DNA from 4 places in the Pseudomonas sp. GW822-FHT02G04 genome. Region 2 is predicted to be linked to each of the others. Evidence: predicted binding sites of a transcription regulator. Region 2 holds the regulator's gene; each other region holds the start of a gene.
The links. The regulator FliA, encoded in region 2, starts transcription of late flagellar genes. The targets are predictions, from matches to a motif close to CTAAAGTTTNNNNNNNNNNNGCCGNTAA.
Positions count from the first base shown of each region.

Region 1: the regulator FliA is predicted to act here: its motif matches at 4,233-4,260, upstream of flgM (flagellar biosynthesis anti-sigma factor FlgM).
Region 3: the regulator FliA is predicted to act here: its motif matches at 2,490-2,517, upstream of AC1RO5_RS15960 (methyl-accepting chemotaxis protein).
Region 4: the regulator FliA is predicted to act here: its motif matches at 1,814-1,841, upstream of AC1RO5_RS08710 (methyl-accepting chemotaxis protein).

Region 1 is NZ_JBXANU010000019.1:13,346-18,604, reverse strand. Features, by position in the region: gene flgD (flagellar hook assembly protein FlgD) at 1-346, opposite strand, end outside; gene flgC (flagellar basal body rod protein FlgC) at 363-806, opposite strand; gene flgB (flagellar basal body rod protein FlgB) at 810-1,217, opposite strand; gene cheR (protein-glutamate O-methyltransferase CheR) at 1,479-2,306, opposite strand; gene AC1RO5_RS21350 (chemotaxis protein CheV) at 2,353-3,285, opposite strand; gene flgA (flagellar basal body P-ring formation chaperone FlgA) at 3,367-4,128, shown strand; gene flgM (flagellar biosynthesis anti-sigma factor FlgM) at 4,297-4,623, shown strand; gene AC1RO5_RS21335 (flagella synthesis protein FlgN) at 4,672-5,139, shown strand; gene AC1RO5_RS21330 (flagellar brake protein) at 5,228-5,259, shown strand, end outside.
Region 2 is NZ_JBXANU010000022.1:8,141-13,399, reverse strand. Features, by position in the region: gene AC1RO5_RS23150 (chemotaxis protein CheA) at 1-698, opposite strand, end outside; gene AC1RO5_RS23145 (protein phosphatase CheZ) at 736-1,524, opposite strand; gene AC1RO5_RS23140 (chemotaxis response regulator CheY) at 1,546-1,917, opposite strand; gene fliA (RNA polymerase sigma factor FliA) at 2,085-2,825, opposite strand; gene fleN (flagellar synthesis regulator FleN) at 2,822-3,652, opposite strand; gene flhF (flagellar biosynthesis GTPase FlhF) at 3,769-5,094, opposite strand; gene flhA (flagellar biosynthesis protein FlhA) at 5,106-5,259, opposite strand, start outside.
Region 3 is NZ_JBXANU010000011.1:81,560-86,818, forward strand. Features, by position in the region: gene AC1RO5_RS15955 (phosphatidylinositol-specific phospholipase C domain-containing protein) at 1-372, opposite strand, end outside; gene AC1RO5_RS15960 (methyl-accepting chemotaxis protein) at 531-2,447, opposite strand; gene AC1RO5_RS15965 (16S rRNA (uracil(1498)-N(3))-methyltransferase) at 2,667-3,374, opposite strand; gene tatC (twin-arginine translocase subunit TatC) at 3,371-4,165, opposite strand; gene tatB (Sec-independent protein translocase protein TatB) at 4,162-4,602, opposite strand; gene AC1RO5_RS15980 (twin-arginine translocase TatA/TatE family subunit) at 4,613-4,891, opposite strand; gene AC1RO5_RS15985 (phosphoribosyl-ATP diphosphatase) at 4,916-5,248, opposite strand; gene hisI (phosphoribosyl-AMP cyclohydrolase) at 5,241-5,259, opposite strand, start outside.
Region 4 is NZ_JBXANU010000005.1:31,095-36,353, forward strand. Features, by position in the region: gene AC1RO5_RS08710 (methyl-accepting chemotaxis protein) at 51-1,685, opposite strand; gene AC1RO5_RS08715 (undecaprenyl-diphosphate phosphatase) at 1,981-2,811, shown strand; gene AC1RO5_RS08720 (DUF1294 domain-containing protein) at 2,808-3,236, shown strand; gene AC1RO5_RS08725 (MmcQ/YjbR family DNA-binding protein) at 3,243-3,602, opposite strand; gene AC1RO5_RS08730 (LysR substrate-binding domain-containing protein) at 3,599-4,507, opposite strand; gene AC1RO5_RS08735 (FMN-dependent NADH-azoreductase) at 4,638-5,249, shown strand.

The DNA of each region.
Region 1 (5,259 bases), on a different contig from region 2:
GCGCGATGACCGAACGCCCCACCAGCGAAGAAGCCTGCAAGGCTTGCGACGAGTTGTAGTTGCCGGCAATGCCGCTGACCGTGTCGTTCAGCGTGGTGATGCCTTCCAGACTACTGAACTGCGCCAACTGGGCTACGAACGCGCTGTTGTCCTGAGGATCGAGCGGGTTCTGGTTTTTCAGCTGAGTAACCAGCAGTTGCAGGAACGCATCCTTGCCCAGCGCCTTGCTGCCGGTGGCACTGCTGGTCGCCGCGGAAAGACCATCACTGGTGGTCGTGGTTTTGACCGAAGAGTTGGCCAGGACATCCTTGATGCTTACGCCGCTGGTGGTATCGGTAACACTCATCGAAAGTCGCCCCTTATCACTGACCGAGGGTCAGGACCTTCTGCATCATGGTTTTGGCGGTGTTCATCATTTCGGCGTTGGTCTGGAACGAACGGCTTGCGGAAATCATGTCGGCCATTTCTTCGACGACGTTGACGTTCGGGTAGTAGACGTAGCCCTTGGCATCGGCGGCCGGATGGTTCGGCTCGTAGCGCGCTTCAAGGTTGCTCTGGTCTTCGACCACACCCAGCACTTGCACGCCTTGACCGGCCGCGTCCTGGTTCTGGAACAGCGAATCGCTGCCGCCACTCTGACCGCCCTGGAACATGGTGGCGAACACCGGGTGACGGGCGCGGTAGGTCTGGTCGATGCTCGACGAAACGGTCTCGGCGTTGGCGATGTTACTGGCGACGGTGTTCAAGCGAGTGGTCTGGGCACTCATGCCGCTACCGGCAATGTTGAAAACACTGGACAGGGACATGAATTACTCTCCGCGCAGGGCTGACACCAGCCCTTTGAATTTACTGTTGAGCAGGGTGAAGCTGGCCTGGAAGTTGACCGCGTTCTCCGCGTAGTTCGACTGTTCCAGTTGGGCGTCCACGGTGTTCTGGTCGATCGACGGTTGCATCGGCGTGCGATACATCAGCGACTCATCGCCATTGCCCAGGCCTTCAGCTTCGATGTGACGGCTGTTGGTCATGCTCAAGGCGAACTTGCCGTTTTTGGTTTTCTCGTTTTGCTCGGCGAGCACTTTCGAGAAGTCCAGATCCCGAGCCTTGTAGTTCGGGGTGTCGGCGTTGGCGATGTTGTTGGCCAGGACTTCGGCACGCTGAGCGCGGAAGCCCAGGGCTTGTTCGTGGATACCGAGCGCTTTATCGAAGCTGATGCTCATGTCGGGAAACCTTCGGGTGACCTGATTTTTCGTAACATGAACATAGCAAGCGGCGTGCCAATTCAAAAAAGCCCGTAAACCGGGGCTTTGCCGGCAGTGGCAAGGCGGCAATGCCAGAAAAGCGGCAACCGATTTCCGCCGCCTGCCGCTTTTCTGCCGCTTTCCTATGGGCAATACCTTCCCCCTACGTGATGCAAAAAGCGCCAGGCATAAAAAAGGAGCCCCGAGGGGCTCCCGTTTTTATGCCTGGCGCTTTTTGCATCACTTCGCCTGGTAAATGATCCCCGGGCTGCACTGGACCATCTGGTAATGGTCCGGCAAACCGTTCAGCGCTTCGGACGCGCCAAGGAACAGATAACCGCCCGGCTTGAGCGTGCTGTGAATGCGCAACAGGATGTCTTTCTTCACCTCGGCGGAGAAGTAGATCAGCACGTTGCGGCAGAACACGATATCGAACTTGCCCAGGCTCGCGTAGCTGTCCAGCAAGTTGAACGAGCGAAACTCCACCCGACTCTTGATCGGTGCCTTGACGGCCCAGCGCCCCGGCCCTTTGGGGTCGAAGTAACGCTGAAGGCGCTCGGGCGACAGACCGCGACCGATGGCCAGGCTGTCGTACTCGCCGGTCTTGCAGTTGGTCAGCATGGTGCCGGACAGGTCGGTGGCAACGATCTGCACGCCCATCTTCAACTGGCCCATGTTGACCCGTTCGAACTCATCGATGGACATCGACAGCGAATACGGTTCCTGACCCGACGAACACGCCGCTGACCAGATCCGCAGGCGCTGACCGGGGCTGGCCTTGATCGCTTCAGGCAATACCTTGTTCTTCAAGACTTCAAACGGATAGGTGTCACGAAACCACAGGGTTTCGTTGGTGGTCATGGCATCCACCACCATCTCGCGCAAACCGCTGCGCGGCTGGGTCTGGATGCGCTGAACCAGCTCACCCAGCGATTTGATGCCCTGCTGTTCCATCAGTTTGTTGAGACGGCTCGAGACCAGATATTGCTTGTTTTCACCGAGCAAAATGCCACAGGCTTTTTCCAGGAATACCCGGAACTGTTCGAAATCCAAATTACCCGTAGACAAAGATGCCGCCTCTTAAATCGTGTTGACCGCCAGGGGCAAAAGGCCCCTAGCTGTTATCTGCTGCTTTGATCCGGTCGACTACCCGGGATGCCAGGTCATCAGGACGGAACTTGGCCAGGAAGTCATCGGCACCGACCTTCTTGACCATCGCCTGATTGAACACACCCGACAACGAAGTATGCAGGATGATATGGAGCTTTTGCATGCGCGGGTCGGCGCGGATCTCGGCCGTCAGGGTGTACCCGTCCATCTCCGGCATCTCGATGTCGGAGATCATCATCAGGAACTCTTCTTCCGGCTTCTTGCCCTCGTCGACCAGCTTGCGCAGGTAATCCAGCGCTTGCCGGCCGTCGTTCAACGCCACCACGTCGACACCGATCGTTTGCAGGCAACGGGTCACCTGCTTGCGCGCCACCGACGAGTCATCGACCGTCAATACGCGCAAAGAGAGCGCCTTGTGTTGGGTTTCAACATCGACCACGCCCACCGAAATCGCTTCCGGTGTCGGCGCCACTTCCGCCAGCACCTTCTCGACGTCGATGATTTCGACTAACTGATTGTCGACCCGAGTCACAGCCGTCAGGTAGTGATCGCGCCCCGTACCCTTGGGTGGCGGATGAATCTCCTCCCAGTTCATGTTGACGATGCGTTCCACCGACCGAACCAGGAAACCCTGGGTCTTGGTGTTGTACTCCGTGATGATCACGAAGGGATTGCTCTGGTCCAGCAACCGACCGGCACCGGTCGCCATCGCCAGATCCAGAATCGGAATGGTTGCCCCCCGAATATTCGCCACACCGCACACGACAGGACTGGACTTGGGCATCAGGGTCAGCTTGGGGCATTGCAGCACCTCGCGAACCTTGAACACGTTGATCCCATACAGCTGCTGGCCGTCGAGACGGAACAACAACAGCTCAAGGCGATTCTGCCCTACCAGTTGTGTGCGCTGGTTCACCGAATCCATTACACCAGCCATGCCCAGACTCCTACACCAACGCTAAGTGTGTTGCGACGCACATTCATCACGAAACGGCACGGCGCTTGCTTTTTAACTCTTATGAACACAGAACCGACATTTTTCCGACACCTGACATCAACCTGCCGCAGATTGCTCTGCGCGATGTCGGCCGCTTGCCTGTTCAACGCTGGCAGCCCTGCCCTTGCTGATACGGTTACCTTGCCTGACATGCTTATCGGCGTCACCCAGGGCTTTCTTGAATTCACCGTAGAGGACTATCTGGCCACCAGTCAAACGCAAGGTCGCTACGAAATCCAGGTCAACCAGCTCGATCCGCGCCTGCGCATGCCAATGTGCGACAAGGAATTGACAGCCACCCTCGAGAGCCCGGCAAGGCCTCTGGGACGGGTCACGGTCAAGGTTCGCTGCGATGGCGCCTCGCCCTGGACCGTCTTCGTGCCCGCTCAAGTGAAGCTGTTTCGCGACATCGTGACGACCACTCGTCCGCTCAAGCGCACAGGGATTATCGAACCTCAGGACGTAACCCTGCGCGAGCGTGATATCAGCCTGATAAATCAGGGGTTTCTGACTTCCGTCGATCAGGCGATCGGGCAAAAACTTACCCGACCAATGGTCGCCGACCAGATCATCACCCTGGTACATCTCGAACAGGCGGAAGTGGTTCGCAAGGGCGACCAGGTGGTGATTACCGCCCGCAGTGGTACGCTCAGTGTGCGCATGCCGGGTGAAGCGCTGTCCAACGGCGGCCTGAGCGAACAGATTCGCGTCAAAAACCTTAACTCCCAGCGGGTCATCAAGGCGCAAGTCACAGCGCCGGGCCAGGTGGAAGTGGCCATGTAAGGGCTCTGGGTGTGTGAAGTGATGGCGCACCGCCTGGCGGTTGCCTAAACTGTGCCGCATGCAGGGCATGCGCTGGCGCATGCGAGCTCATTTGATAAATGGGCCTAAAGTTTTTCGGGAAATCGCCGAAAACATGGCAAGCGTCCAAATATCCAGAGGTTTTTTGTCATGGTCATCGATTTCAGTCGTTTAAACAGCTCCTCGTCACTTACGGGCAGTACACGTACCAGCGTTGCGAAGGAAACCGCCGAAGCCGGCCAATCCGCGCCGCTGAATACCCCGGCCGAACAGGCCAGTACCACCAAAAGCGGGGAATCGGTACACCTCAGCAATGAGGCTCAACAGTTGCAGAAGGTCACTGACAAGCTGCGCGATCAGCCTGCCGTCGACAACGCCCGCGTGGCCGAGTTGAAAGCAGCGATTGCCGATGGCAGCTATAAAGTCGACAGCAACCGTGTAGCCAGCAAACTGCTAAATTTCGAAGCCCAGCGCTAGGCCACGGCCCGCGCCAGGCTTTTGGACGCTTAAAACCCAAGGCCAGCCATGCACGACACTCATTTACTGCAACTGATCATCGACGACTTTGCCCCGGCGCAACAACTGCTGGAGCTGCTGCAAACCGAGTCCCTCGCCTTGCACGGTCGCGACATGCCACTGCTCGAAGAAATTCTGGCGCATAAACAGGCATTGATCATTCTGCTCGAACAGCATGGCCGCAAGCGCAGTGAAATCCTCGTCAGCCTCAACCTGCCGACCAATCGCCAGGGCTTGGAGCAACTCGCTAGCCAGTCGAGCATTGGCGAACGGTTGCTGGAACAGAGCGACGTGCTGACCGACCTCCTGGCCCAGTGCCAGGCCGCCAATGTCAACAATGGCCAGTCGATTCTGGTGCAGCAGGCCGCCACGGCCAACCAGCTGAAAATCCTCACCGGCGGCGAGCCGCCAGCGCTCTACGACGCCCGCGGATCAACCTCCAAGCTCGCCAAGCCACGCCCGCTCAGTCAGGCTTGAGCCTTTCGATGAGCACGCCCTATCAAGACACGCAACATGCTGGCAGAATGCCGGCTAGTAGTCATATTTGTCTGGAGATTGATACCCCGTGTTCAATGCCTTAAGCGCGGAAGATGCTCC
Region 2 (5,259 bases):
CCGGCGGCTTTCGGAGCAGCCGGTGCGGCGGGCGCTGCGGCCACCGCATCGGCGGCGAACTGACCTTTGCCGTGCAATTGATCGAGCAACGACTCGAACTCGGCATCGGTGATTTCGTCACTGGCTGCTGCATCGGCGGCAGGCTGCGAAACAGGCTGCGCAGCGGCTACGGGCGCCTCGGCCTGGGCCTTGACGGCGTTCAGCGAGTCCAGCAGTTGTTCGAATTCGTTATCGGTAATGTCGCCCGATTCGCTTTCGGCGACCGGAGCTTCAACCACTTCAGCGACCGGTGCCGGTGCGGCTTCCATTTGCGGCTCGGCCAGACGGGCCAGCGCCGCGAGTAACTCAGGCGTGGCAGCCGTGATCGGGCTGCGTTCGCGGACTTCGCTGAACATGCTGTTCACCGCGTCCAGCGCTTCGAGAACCACGTCCATCAGTTCCGAGTCGACGCGACGCTCCCCCTTGCGCAGGATGTCGAACACGTTCTCGGCGATGTGACAGCACTCCACCAGCTCGTTGAGCTGGAGGAAGCCGGCGCCCCCTTTTACAGTGTGAAAACCGCGAAAAATTGCATTGAGCAAGTCCGCATCATCAGGTCGGCTTTCCAGCTCGACCAGCTGCTCGGACAGTTGCTCTAGAATCTCGCCGGCCTCAACCAGGAAATCCTGAAGGATCTCTTCATCGGCGCCGAAGCTCATTAAGGGGGTGCTCCTACAGGTCTAAAAACCCAAAAAACTAAAATCCAAGACTGGATAGCAAATCGTCCACATCGTCCTGACCGGACACAACGTCTTCTCTTTTATCGGCATGAATCTGCGGACCTTCACCCTGAGAGAGATGTTTTTGTGGATCTTTTTCAGCCAGCATCGCTTCACGGTCATGTTCGATACCCGCGAAGCGGTCTACGTGACTGGCCATGAGTACAAGCTTGAGCAGGTTGCTTTCAACTTCGGTGACCAATTGGGTCACACGCTTGATCACCTGACCGGTGAGGTCCTGGTAATCCTGGGCCAGCAGTATGTCGTTGAGGTTGCTCGACACGACGCGGTTGTCCTCACAGCTGCGTGTCAGGAAACCATCGACCCGCCGGGCCAGTTCGCGGAACTCTTCAGCCCCGACTTCGCGACGCATGAACCGTCCCCAATCCGTGCTCAGCGCCTGGGCTTCATCGCTCAGGCTGTTGATCAGCGGCGTGGCGTTTTCCACCAGGTCCATGGTGCGGTTGGCCGCGGCCTCGGTCAGCTTGACCACATAGGACAGGCGCTCGGTGGCATCCGTGATCTGAGACACTTCCTCGGCTTGCGGCATGTGCGGGTCAATCTGGAAATTGACGATCGCGCTATGCAGCTCGCGGGTGAGCTTGCCCACTTCCTGATACAGGCCGCGGTCACGGGTCTGGTTGAGCTCATGGATCAGTTGCACAGCGTCGCCAAACTTGCCTTTTTCAAGGCTGTCGACCAGTTCGACCGCGTGTTTTTTCAGGGTCGACTCGAAATCGCCCTGTGAAGATTCGTTATGCTCCATAGCTCCCCCGTGCGCAGTACATCAGCCGATGCGTTCGAAAATCTTCTCGATTTTTTCTTTCAACGCCTGGGCTGTGAAGGGTTTGACCACATAGCCGTTAACACCGGCCTGGGCCGCTTCGATGATTTGCTCGCGCTTGGCTTCGGCGGTCACCATCAGCACCGGCAGGTGCTTGAGCCTTTCATCAGCGCGCACCGCACGAAGCAGGTCGATGCCGGTCATACCGGGCATGTTCCAGTCGGTAACCAGAAAATCGAAGTTACCGCTTTGCAGCATCGGCAACCCGGTCAGCCCGTCATCGGCTTCGGCGGTGTTGGTGAACCCAAGGTCACGCAACAGGTTTTTTATGATCCGCCGCATCGTTGAGAAGTCATCAACGATGAGGATTTTCATGTTCTTGTCCAATTCGACCTCCAAGCAGTCTTAAACGCGCCCAGCACCTGGACGCGCCATTTCAATCAATCCGGCAAAGCACTCAATGACGGTCTGGAGCACAACAGATCGAGACCGGTACGGTTCAACACCACACCAGCTCCATTCGCAGTGTCCCCACACTGCCTTCAGCGCGCTCGCCACTCCCCCAAACGCCCCCGCAAACGGGCCGCGCACTGGCTGTGTAACTGGCTGACCCGAGATTCACTGACCCCCAGGACCTCACCGATTTCCTTGAGATTCAACTCTTCGTCGTAGTACAGCGCCAACACCAGTCGCTCACGCTCCGGCAAATTGGCAATCGCGTCCGCCAGCGCCGCCTGGAAGCGTTCATCTTCCAGATCGCGTGACGGCTCGAGATGAGCACTCGCGCCATCCTCATGCAGCCCTTCGTGTTCGCCGTCCTGCAACAGATCGTCGAAACTGAATAACCGGCTGCCCAGGGTGTCGTTCAAAATCCCGTAATAATCGTCGAGACTCAATTGGAGTTCGGCCGCAACTTCGTGATCTTTAGCGTCACGGCCGGTTTTAGCTTCAATCGAGCGAATCGCGTCGCTGACCATGCGGGTATTGCGGTGGACCGAACGTGGCGCCCAGTCCCCCTTGCGCACTTCATCGAGCATCGCGCCGCGGATTCGAATGCCCGCGTACGTCTCGAAACTCGCGCCTTTGCTGGCGTCGTATTTGGTTGATACTTCAAGCAGGCCGATCATCCCGGCCTGGATCAGGTCTTCGACCTGGACACTGGCCGGCAGACGCGCCAGCAAGTGGTAGGCAATGCGTTTGACCAGTGGCGCGTAACGCTCGATCAGCTCGTACTGCGCGTCACGTGCCGACTTCTTGTAGAGGTTGTAACCGCTGGCTGTCATAGCACGGGTCCTGCCGTTTGTTGCACGAGGCGCTCGACGAAAAACTCCAGGTGCCCACGCGGGTTGGCCGGCAGCGGCCAGGTATCGACTTTCTGCGCAATGGCCTTGAACGCTAGGGCGCACTTGGAACGCGGAAAGGCTTCATACACCGCGCGTTGCTTCTGCACGGCCTTACGCACGCTTTCGTCGTAAGGCACCGCACCGACGTATTGTAAGGCGACGTCGAGGAAGCGATCCGTGACCTTGGTCAACTTGGCGAACAGGTTGCGGCCCTCCTGCGGGCTCTGCGCCATGTTGGCCAGGACGCGGAAGCGGTTCATGCCGTAGTCGCGGTTAAGCAGTTTGATCAGCGCGTAGGCGTCGGTGATCGAGGTCGGCTCGTCACACACCACCAGCAAGACTTCCTGCGCGGCGCGCACGAAGCTGACTACCGAGTCACCAATGCCCGCAGCGGTGTCGATCACCAATACGTCGAGGTTGTCGCCGATGTCACTGAACGCCTGGATCAGGCCGGCATGCTGGGCCGGGCTCAAATGAACCATGCTCTGGGTGCCGGAGGCGGCCGGGACGATGCGGATACCGCCAGGCCCTTGCAACAGCACGTCGCGCAGCTCACAGCGGCCTTCGATCACGTCGGCCAGCGTGCGTTTGGGTGTCAGTCCCAACAGAACGTCGACGTTCGCCAGCCCCAGATCGGCATCCAGCAGCATGACGCGCCGGCCGAGCTCAGCTAGAGCCAGGGACAAGTTCACTGACACGTTAGTCTTCCCGACGCCACCTTTGCCGCCGGTCACCGCGATCACCTGTACGGGATGCATGCTGCCCATGTTATTTCTTTACCTTGTCTTACTTAGACGGAGGCCACATTACTGGCTGCGCGTTCACCATCGGAACAATGCATGGCAGACCATCGATGTAGGTACAAAAACTGTTCATTAACACCTCAGCCAACCTGCTTGGTCGGGCTGTGGTAAATATCAGCGAACATGTCAGCCATGGCTTCTTCGCTGGGTTCTTCCTGCATTTGCACGCTAACGGCGCGACTGACCAACTGATGACGACGTGGCAGATGTAAATCATCCGGAATCCGCGGACCATCGGTCAGGTAAGCCACCGGCAACTCATGACTGATCGCCAGGCTCAACACCTCACCCAGACTTGCCGTTTCATCCAGTTTAGTCAGGATGCAGCCGGCGAGGCCGCAGCGTTTGTAACTGTGATAAGCGGCGGTTAGAACCTGTTTTTGGCTGGTGGTTGCCAGAACCAGATAATTTTTTGATTTGATGCCGCGCCCGGCCAGACTTTCGAGCTGCATGCGCAGTGCCGGGTCGCTGGCCTGCAGGCCGGCGGTATCGATCAGCACCACGCGTTTGCGCAGCAGCGGCTCCAGCGCCTGCACCAGGGATTGACCCGGGTCGACATGGGTCACCGACACGTTGAGGATCCGGCCCAGCGTCTTGAGCTGCTCCTGAGCACCGATGCGGTAGCTGTCCATGCTCACCAGCGCGATATTCTGCGCGCCGTACTTGAGCACGTAACGGGCCGCGAGCTTGGCCAGCGTGGTGGTCTTGCCCATGCCGGCCGGGCCGACCATGGCTATCACGCCGCCCTCTTCCAGTGGCTCGACTTCCGGGGTGGCGATCATCCGCGCCAGGTGCGCGAGCAACATGCGCCAGGCCTGACGAGGCTCTTCAATGTCGGTAATCAGTGCCAGCAGATCGCGCGACAACGGGCCGGACAAGCCGATGCGTTGCAGGCGACGCCAGAGGTTGGCCTGGGCCGGACGGCTGCCTTGCAGCTGATTCCAGGCCAGCGAACCCAGCTGCACTTCCATCAGTTCACGCAGGCTGTTGAGCTCGAAACGCATCGAGTCGAACGCACGCGGGTCGACACCGGTCGCCGCAGCAGGCGCGGGAGCCGGACGCCGAGGTTCGGCCAGCGCCGGTTCGATCAGCGGTTCGGCGGCAGTCAACGGCAGGCCGGCGAACAACTGGCGATTGGTGGTCTTGTCGCTCTCGCCATCGCCGCGCAGGCTCAGTTCAGCCTGGGCGGTGACGATCCGCGACTGGGTCTTGCGCAGCTCATCCTCAAGTTCCATGTTCGGAACACGCGGGGCCAGCGCCGACAATTTGTAATCCAGGGCAGCCGTCAGCTCGACACCGCCGGCGATCCGGCGATTGCCAATGATGGCGGCATCAGCGCCCAGCTCATCACGAACCAGTTTCATGGCCTGACGCATATCGGCGGCGAAAAAACGCTTAACTTGCATAAACCACTACCTCAGCCGTTGGGCCCTACTGTCGCAACGATGGTCACTTGCTTGTTGTCAGGAATTTCCTGGTAAGCCAACACATGCAAACCCGGCACTGCCAGCCGACCGAACCGCGAGAGCATCGCGCGAACCGGACCGGCCACCAGCAGAATCACCGGCTGA
Region 3 (5,259 bases), on a different contig from region 2:
ACGCATTACCGAGCTGGCCACTGGACGAGGCTTTACTTCGATATCCACATCTACACGCAAAATAATGTTAAGTACGCTATTGTGTGCAAGTTCTTTCAAGTAAGTTAGTGGGATTTCATAAGTTGAGGAATTATTTGATTCGGTAAGAGTGACGGCGTTGGGGTTCCGCAATGTCACGATGGTATCTGTTCCCTTGGTGTTCTTACCGACGGAATACAGCATCACCTGAAAGTCGCTGCTGATGTTGGACAGTGGGGGTACAACGATGCGGAGATTTTCAGTTTGTTGGCTAAGAATCAGTGTGTTGCCCTTGAAGTTATGAAGGGTGAGGGGCGCTAATTTCGGTTGGCTGAGGGACTGATTTAGATTCATTTCGATATCCTGTCAATGGATTAGTGACAGGTATCAGCGTGCGGTACTATCAGAGAGTCATCTACTGTCAGATCTGATAGTAGCGACGAGCGGTGGTGAGGCAATGACACACTAAAGCACTAGCCAGTGGACTGTACAGTCCACTGGCTAAGTTAATCTCAAACCTTGAACCTGCCCACCAGCATCTGCAAATGCGTCCCCAACCGCGCCAGCTCGACGCTGGAGGCCGCGGTTTCTTCGCTGGCGGCCGAGGTCTGCTCGGACACGTCTCGCACGTTCAGTACGCTGCGGTTGATCTCTTCGGCCACTGCGCTCTGTTGCTCGGCGGCAGCGGCGATCTGCTGGTTCATCGACTGGATCGCCGACACGGTACGGGTGATGCTTTCCAGCGAGCCACCGGCACGGCGAGTCAGTTCGACGCTGCTGTCGGTCAGGCTGCGGCTGTTGTCCATGATGGTCGCGACTTGCTGAGTGCCGGTTTGCAGGCCGACGATCAGCTCTTCGATTTCTTCGGTGGACTTCTGGGTGCGTTGGGCCAGGCTGCGGACTTCGTCGGCGACCACCGCAAAGCCACGCCCGGCTTCACCGGCGCGAGCGGCTTCGATGGCGGCGTTGAGCGCCAGCAGGTTGGTTTGCTGGGCCACGGATTTGATCACGTCGAGCACGCTGCCGATCTTGTCGCTTTCGCGCTTCAGATCGCCCATGGCGGCAGTGGAGTTGCCGACTTCGAGGGCCAGGCGCTCGATCTGGGCGATGGCTTCGCCGACCACCCTGTCACCCTCGCGGGCCTGCTGGTCGGCGGCGACGGCGGCTTCGGACGCTTCCTCGGCATTGCGCGCGACTTCCTGCACGGTGGCGGTCATTTCGTGCATGGCGGTGGCCACTTGATCGGTTTCGACCTTCTGGCTGTTGACCCCGGCGCTGGTCTGCTCGGTAACGGCAGACAGTTCTTCAGCGGCGCTGGCGATTTGGGTCACGCCGTCGCTGATGCCGCCGATCAGTTCTCGCAGGCCCAGGGTCATGCTCTGCATGGCGCGCTGTAGTTGGCCCAGTTCGTCCTGGCGTTCAGAAATCAGGTTGTGGCTCAGGTCGCCCGCGGCGACACGCTCGGCTACTTTCAGGGTCTGGCTCAGGGGAATGACGATCTGGCGGGTGATGGCCCAGGCCGCGAACAGACCAAAGGCCGACGCGAGGACGGTGGCCATCAGCAGCAGGTTTTTGGCATGCGCCGTATCGGCGTCACGCACGGCGGTTTGCGAGGTGGTGAGCTTTTTGCTGACGTCGAACAGAATGTCGCCCTGGGCGCTCATGCGTTTGAAGGCGGCAGCGCTGGCGACCTGGGAGTCGCGGAACTGGCTGACCGCCGCGCGATAGGCTTTGAGCGAGTCGGTCGCCTGTTGCAGGTTGGCGATGTGCTGCTCCGGCAGTTTGGCTGGCAGGCTTTCGAGGTTTTTCAGGGCGTTGTCGATGGCGTCCAGCGCTGGCTGCTCGGCCTCGGGTTTGCCGCTGTAGGTGTAGCCGCGGACCTGGAAGCGCGCTTGCTGAATCAGTTTGCTCAGGTCGATCACACTGTTGAACTGGGTGACGCTGTCGCCCTGCAGCATGGATTTTTCGACTCCGGCGACGCGGGCCACGGCGTTATCGGCGGTGGCGCCCAGTTTGCTGCGAGCATCTTCGCGAGCGGCGGTGGCCTGGGTCAGGTCGGCGAAGGCGCGTTTGTACTCGCTGATGGCGGCCAGTTGCTGGTCGAGCAATGCCACGTCGCCAGGTTGCTCGATCAGCGTGCGGGCGGTTTTCAGGCCGGCATCGAGTTTGCCGATCAGCTCGTTGACGGCGCCCGGGCCTTGTTCGCCACGGCGCATGTCGTAGTCCAGACGGGCCAGGCGCAGGTCTTTGGTCAGCTCATTGAGGCTGGAAATAAACCCGAGCGTGTCGCCACGGCTGATCACACCGCTCAGGCCGGTCCAGCCGGTGAAGGTGATCAACAAGGTTAGAAGCAGCACCAGACCGAAGCCGACACCCAGTTTGCGATTGACGCTTACGTTTCCAAGTTTTTCGGCTAGCCAACGGTACATGCTGCAACTCCCCTCGGACCATTAATCGGTTTTATGGGGACTGTATCGGCAGGCAGGCTGGAACCTGTAGGTGAGCAAACACCTGTGGCGAGGGAGCTTGCTCCCGCTCGGCTGCGAAGCAGTCGTAAAACCGGTGAATGCGGTCTTGCTGGAAAAAAGCGGTGGCCGCTTCGCGCCCAAGCGGGAGCAAGCTCCCTCGCCACAGGGTAAGTGTCTGGGTTAAAACAGACGCGAGAGCAGCGCAGTGACGGCGGTTTCGACCCGCAGGATGCGCTCGCCAAGTTGCACCGGTTGCAGGCCAGCCTTGGCCAGCAGGTCGATTTCGTAAGGAATCCAGCCGCCTTCGGGGCCGATGGCCAGGGTCACGGGTTCGTCCAGGCCACGAGGGCAGGGCGGGTAGTGGCCGGGATGGCCGACGAGACCGAGGGTGCCTTCGGTGATCGCCGGCAGACGATCTTCGACAAAAGGCTTGAAGCGTTTCTCGATCACGACTTCCGGCAGCACGCTGTCCCTGGCTTGTTCAAGCCCCAGGATCAATTGCTCGCGAATCGCTTCAGGTTCCAGGAACGGGGTTTGCCAGAAGCTCTTCTCGACGCGATAGCTGTTCACCAGCACGATTCGCGGCACACCCATGGCGGCCACGGTCTGGAACACCCTGCGGAGCATTTTCGGGCGTGGCAGGGCCAACACCAGGGTCAGTGGCAGCTTGGTCGGTGGCGGTTGATCGAGGGTGACGCGCAACTCGGCTTCGTCAGCGTCCAGGCGCAGTACTTCGGCGGCACCCATCAGCCCGCCGATACGTCCGACGCGCATGCTGTCACCCACTTCACAGCGGTGGACTTCCTGCATATGAGTCAATCGGCGATCGCGCAGGATCGCCCGGTCGGCCGCAATGAAGTCGGCCTCCTCGAGGAGCAGCAGGTTCACGCTTGGGTCGCTGGCGGCTGGTCGTTGTGATCGTCAGCCGGTTTTTCGTCCAGGTGCTCACTGCGTTTGCTGATCAGGCTGCCGAACAGGATGCCGATCTCGAACAGCAACCACATCGGTACGGCCAACAGCGTCTGCGAGAAGATGTCCGGCGGGGTCAGGATCATGCCGACCACGAAGCAACCGATGACCACGTACGGACGGATTTTCTTCAGGTAAGCGACGTTGACCACGCCGATCCACACCAGCAGCACCACGGCCACCGGGATTTCGAACGCCACACCGAAGGCGAAGAACAGCGTCATGACGAAGTCGAGGTAGCTGGTGATGTCGGTCATCATTTCCACGCCGGCCGGGGTGGCGGCGGCGAAGAACTTGAAGATCAGCGGGAACACCAGGAAATAGGCGAAGGCCATGCCGGTGTAGAACAGCAGGATGCTGGAGACCAGCAACGGCACGGCGATGCGCTTCTCATGCTTGTACAGGCCTGGCGCGATGAAACCCCAGATCTGATGCAGGATCACCGGGATTGCCAGGAACAGCGAGACCATCATGGTCAGCTTCAGCGGCGTCAGGAACGGCGACGACACGTCAGTGGCAATCATCGTCGCGCCGGCCGGCAGGTACTGGCGCAGCGGCGTGGAGACGAAGGTGTAAATCTGCTGGGTGAAGGCGAACAACCCGGCGAAGATAATGAAGATCGCCGCTACACAGCGCAGCAGACGGGTGCGCAGCTCGGTGAGGTGCGAAACCAGCGGCATGTGCTGGTCGTTTTCGGGGAGATCGCTCATGGGGCTCGCGGCGGCAAAGTGGTGTCGTGAGGCGCCGGCGTTGTCGGCGCGGCGGCAGGAGCAACAGGTTCTACTGGAGCAATAACCGGTGCTGTTTCAACGGTTTTCACCGTTTCAGTCGGCGTAGTCTCGGCCGCCGGCGCATGAATCGTCGGCGTGGCTACAGGTTCCACCGGTGTTGGCTCCTGCTGAGTCGGCGTGAAAATCTTCCGCGCCTCCTGCTCCAGAGACAGAATGTGCTCGTTGTGCAGTTGCCGGCGAATCTCGTCGGCACCGATTTCACGTTCAACTTCCTGTTTGATCGCGTTGAAGCTGCGCTTCAGCCGCCCGACCCACAGGCCAGCGGTGCGCGCAGCACCCGGCAGGCGCTCGGGGCCCAGCACCAGCAGGGCGACGAGGCCGACGAGCAGCAGTTCAGAGAAGCTGATACCAAACATTAGTCAGTGCTCACGAGTCTTTGCGGATCGGCTCTTCGACTTTTTGCGCCTGCACGTCGATGGTGTGCGGCGGGTTCACAGACGTTGTGGCCTGTGGCTGGGTCGGCGGAACCGGTTGGGCCGGAGTCGCAGTCGGGTCGGCCGGTTTCTCTTCGTCGTTCATGGCCTTGCGAAAGCCCTTGATCGACTCGCCCACGTCAGTGCCGAGGTTTTTCAGTTTCTTGGTGCCGAACACCAGCACCACGACAACCAGGATGACGATCCAGTGTTTCCAGTCAAAAATGCCCATGTTGCGTTCCTCTCTAATAATTATTCAGGCGGACGGACGCGAGGCTTTCTCGGCGTGTCCGGACAGACCGAAGCGACGGTCCAGTTCATCGAGCACAGCCTGTGGATGTTGCCCCAGCTGGGCGAGCATGACCATGCTGTGGAACCACAGGTCGGCGGTCTCGTAGATCACATCGCTGCAGTCACCGCTGATGGCGGCATCCTTGGCGGCAATGATGGTTTCGACCGACTCTTCGCCGACTTTTTCCAGAATCTTGTTCAAGCCCTTGTGGTACAGGCTGGCGACATACGAGCTGTCGGCGGCGGCGCCTTTGCGCTCTTCCAGCACCTGGGCCAGACGGGTCAGGGTGTCACTCATGAGTATGTCCT
Region 4 (5,259 bases), on a different contig from region 2:
GTAGCAGCTGCCGAACGCAGCCTCGCAGGCTCGGCAGCTGCTACAAGTGATCAGACCCGAAACTGCTTGAGCAACCCGTTCAACTGTTCGCTCAATTCCTTGAGGTGAACGCTGGCCACGCTCGACTGCTCGGCCGCCAATGCCGTGCTGTGGGACAACCCGGCGGCCTGGGTGACGTTCTGATTGATGTCTTCCACCACATGCGCCTGCTGCAAGGTTGCGCTGGCAATCGAGGCGTTCAAACCGTTGAGGTTGCGCAAGGCCTGGCCGATGGCATTCAGGCTGGCACCGGCCAGACCGGCCTGCTCGATGGTCAGTTGCGAGGCACGGCTGCTGTCGCCAATGACCTTGACCGCCGCCTCGGAATGGCTTTGCAGGCGTTCGATCATCGACTGGATTTCTGCCGTCGACTTCTGGGTGCGCTGGGCCAGCAGGCGCACTTCATCGGCGACCACCGCAAACCCTCGACCTTGCTCACCGGCCCGGGCGGCTTCGATGGCAGCGTTGAGGGCCAGCAGGTTGGTTTGCTCGGCGATGGAACGGATCACTTCCAGGACACTGCCGATTTGCGTGCTTTCGTCGGCCAGCGTACGAATCACTTCGACGGCTTGATCGATGGTCGACGACAGCTTGTCGATCTGCTGCAGGCTGCCATCGATATTGATCTGCCCCTGCTGCGCCTGAGATTCGGCATCGCGCATTTCACTGGCCGCGTGCTCGGCGTTTTTCGCCACGTCCTGCACGCCGTAGGTCACTTCGTTGATCGCGGTCGCCACCAGTTCCATTTGCTGGGACTGCTGCTGGCTACGTTGCTGGGCTTGCGCGGCGTCGTTGCCCAGTTCGCTGGAAGACTGGCCCAGCGCACCGGCGGACACTTGCAGCTGACTGATCACCAGGCGCAGTTTGGCGGTAAAGGCGTTGAAGTGCCGGGCCAGTTGCGTGACTTCGTCCTGGCCGTGGGTATCGAGGCTGCGGGTCAGGTCGCTCTCACCACTGGCGATGTTGGCCATGGCGTTCACGGTTTCCTGCAGCGGGCGCACGATGCTACGGGCAATCATGATCACCAGCAGCGCCATGATCAGGGCAATCACCAGGCCGACGAAAGACGCCTTCCAGACCTGCGCATTAAACTCGGCCTGCATGTCATCGATGTACACGCCCGAGCCGATCACCCAACCCCAGGGCTCGAACAGTTTGACGTAGGAGGTTTTTTCCACCGGCGCACTGGCGCCCGGTTTCGGCCAGCGATAGTCGACCATGCCGGCGCCCTTGGCCTTGGCAATGGCGACCATTTCGTTGAACAGCGCAAAACCGTCCGGGTCGCGGATCGTCGAGAGGTTCTGGCCTTCAAGTTTTGGATTGGTCGGGTGCATGACCATGACCGGCGTCAGGTCGTTGATCCAGAAATAGTCATTCTGGTCGTAGCGCAAACCACGCACGGCGGTCAGTGCCTGCTGTTGCGCGGCGGCGCGGGTGAGGGTGCCGGCGGTTTCCAGGCCGTGGTAGTAGGTCAGGATGCCACTGGCGGTCTGCACCACATGCTGGGTCTTCTGGGCCTTGGCCTGATAGAGATCGTCGTGAATCTGCTTGAGCATCAACGCGCCCAACGTCAACAGCATCACCACGGCCACGATCAAGATAAGCCACAAGCGTCGGCTGATCGACACACTGCGTAAGCTGTTCATAACGCTGTTACTCCGTTTTCTTGTTCTTGTCATAAACGATCGCCAGCATCGAACCACACTTTGCCGATCGGGGCCTATCCGACTCAGGTCTTATTACGCGGCAGCGTAAATGAGACTTGTCTGATAGGATTTCGGCCCCGCGCGGAAAAACCTGAGTCCAAGTCGATTTTTCACGGAATTTTTACGGTTTTGTGTGGATCTTGTGCGCGCGGGGTTTCAGCGGACGCTGATCGCGAATAACGCTCTACAAATTATTAACGGGGCATGCCTGGGGGCATGGCTTCTTGGGGGAATGATGGATCTTTGGACAGCCTTTCAGGCATTGATTTTAGGCGTTATAGAAGGGCTGACCGAGTTCTTGCCCATTTCCAGTACCGGGCACCAGATCATTGTGGCGGACCTGCTCAACTTCGGCGGCGAGCGGGCGATGGCCTTCAACATCATCATTCAGCTCGGCGCGATTCTGGCGGTGGTCTGGGAGTTTCGTCGCAAGATCCTCGACGTGATCATCGGTTTGCCGACGCAGCCCAGCGCTCGACGCTTTACCGCGAACCTGTTGATCGCCTTCATGCCGGCCGTGGTATTGGGGGTGATTTTCGCCGACCTGATCCACAAATACCTGTTCAACCCGATCACTGTGGCCAGCGCATTGGTCGTGGGTGGGATCATCATGTTGTGGGCTGAACGTCGGCAGCATGTCGTGCATGCCGAAAGCGTCGATGACATCACCTGGAAAGAAGCCCTGAAAGTCGGTTTCGCCCAGTGCCTGGCGATGATCCCGGGGACCTCGCGTTCCGGTTCGACGATTATTGGCGGTTTGCTGTTCGGGTTGTCGCGCAAGACGGCCACCGAATTCTCGTTCTTCCTCGCCATGCCAACCATGGTCGGTGCGGCGGTGTACTCGGGCTATAAATACCGCCATCTGTTTGTACCGGCTGATTTCCCGGTGTTCGCCATCGGCTTCGTCACCGCGTTCATCTTCGCAATGATCGCCGTCCGGGGCCTGCTCAAGTTCATCGCCAGCCACAGCTACGCAGCGTTCGCCTGGTATCGCATTGTGTTCGGCCTGGTGATTCTGGCGACCTGGCAGTTCGGTTGGGTCGACTGGACCGCGGCCAAGCCATGAGCGATTCCGCCGCACGCAACAACCCCGGGCGCAAGTCCGGGGGAGCGATTCAGAACCTGCGGTTGAAATTGCTGGTGTTCGCGGCGCTGTGCGCAGTGCCGTTGTTTGGCTCGGTGTCGCTGTGGCTGCGAGGGGTGTCGCTGATTCCCCTGGCCGCCTACGGCATCGTCAGCGTGCTGGCGTTTTTGCTGTATTGGAGCGATAAGCACAAGGCCCGCGCCGACAGCTGGCGCACGCCGGAGAACGTGTTGCACGCGGTGGAACTGGCGGGCGGTTGGCCGGGGGCCTTGCTGGCCCAGCAAGTGTTTCGGCACAAGACCCGCAAGGTTTCGTTTCAACTGGTGTTCTGGCTCATCGTGCTGATGCATCAGGTGTTCTGGATCGACCAGCTGTTTCTGGGTGCTCATCTGTTCGCGCTGTTTTAAAGCCGTTTAAAGCAGCAAGCCGACCTGCGTGCGCTTGGGCAACTTGCTCACCACCAGTTGGTGGGAACGTTGCAGCAAGCCTTGCAGCTCTTCGGTGCCCAGCGGGTAGGGCGTTTCCATGATGATCCACTGCGCCCGGGCCAGATACGGCGCCGGGTGAATGCCCGGTCGGTCGCAATGGCCCAGGAACAGGTCCTTGTCGACCTTGAAGGCCAGGGACTGGCCTCGCAGGTTCTGCAAGGCGAACATCTTGCTCCCGGCAATCGAAAACACCCGCACGCCACCCCACTTGTAATCCTCCCGCGCGCCGGGCAGCGCCAGGCAGAATTGCGCGACATCCTCTTCGCTCATTGGTCTTGCCTTCATAACAGTCGGTCCCCACAGGCATTGAATGATTCGATCAAATGGTCGATCCAGGCGCGCACCGCCGGCATCACCCCGCGTCGATGAGGGTAGACCGCTTGCAGCCAACCGCCCGGCAATGACCAGTCAGGCAGCAACTGCACCAGTGAGCCGTTTTCCAGTTCCTGCTCGCAATACATCATCGGTAACACGGTGAAACCCAGCCCGGACAGGGTACACGCCTTGCGCACGAGAAAATCGTCGATGCCCAATCGGGCTTCAAATGTCATTTCACAGGCCTTGCCGTGCTGGTCGAGCATCCGCAGATGCACCAGCCGATCGGCTTCCAGTGCGCCCAATATCGGCACGTTTTTCAAGTCGTCCGGGGTCTTGATCTGCCGCTCGCGAAGAAACGCCGGGCTGGCGACCATGACAGTCTGCGCCTGACGTAAGCGGCGGGTGACCAGCAGTGGGTCTTCATCACCCAGTTCCCGCACTCTCAAGGCGACATCGACGCCTTCGGTCACTAGATCAACCCGGCGGTTGAGCAGCAGCATCTCCAGCTGAACCTGCGGGAATTTCTCCAGGAACCTGCTGATCACCGACGGGAACATGTCGTGGGCCAACCCCACCGGGCAGGAAACCCGCAGTCGGCCGCGGGGTTCGCTGGACATGCTGGCCACCGCTTCATCGGCCATCTCGGCTTCCAGCAGCATTGCCTGACAGTGTCGCAAGTAGCGCTCGCCCACGGCGGTCAGGTTGAGTTGGCGGGTGGTGCGTTGCAGCAGGCGCGCGCCCAGGCGTTCTTCCAGTTCGGCGATGCGTCGCGACAACCGGGACTTGGGAATCCCCAGCAAACGCCCGGCCGCCGCGAAGCCGCCGGCGTCGACCACCTTGGCGAAATAGTAGAGGTCGTTGAGGTCTTGCATGATTTAAATCCGACTGTTCTATCAGTGGGACGAACTATCGCATTATTGCCGGCTAATCAGCTATTGGTTTCGTCGGTAGGATTGTCTCCATCAGATCGCCGGGTGGCGATCCTCACCTTGGAGATCCCACATGAAATTACTGCATATCGATTCGAGCATTCTGGGTGACAACTCGGCTTCCCGTCAGTTGAGTGGCGAAGTCGTCAAAGCCTGGCAAGCCGCCGAGCCTGGCGTTGTGGTGACTTACCGCGACCTGGCCGCCGACGCCATCAGCCACTTCTCCGCCGCCACGCTGGTCGCCGCTGGCACCGCCGCTGAGCTGCGCAACGCCGCGCAACAGCATGAAGCCGATTTGAGCGCGCAGGCCCTGGCCGAATTCATCGCCGCCGATGCCGTCGTGATTGCAGCGCCGATGTACAACTTCACCGTCCCGACCCAACTCAAGGCCTGGATCGACCGCATCGCCGTGGCCGGCCAGACTTTCCGCTACACCGAAGCCGGCCCTGAAGGCCTGTGCGGCGGCAAGAAAGTGGTAATCGTTTCGACGTCTGGCGGTTTGCACGTTGGTCAACCGACCGGCACTGCGCACGAAGACTACTTGAAGGTTCTGTTCGGTTTCCTCGGCATCACCGACATCGAGTTCGTCCGCGCCCATGGCCTGGCCTACGGTGATGAAGTGCGCACCAAAGCCATGAGCGACGCTCAGGCGCAAATCAGCGAGCAATTGTTCGCCGCCGCGTAAGGCTTGCGTA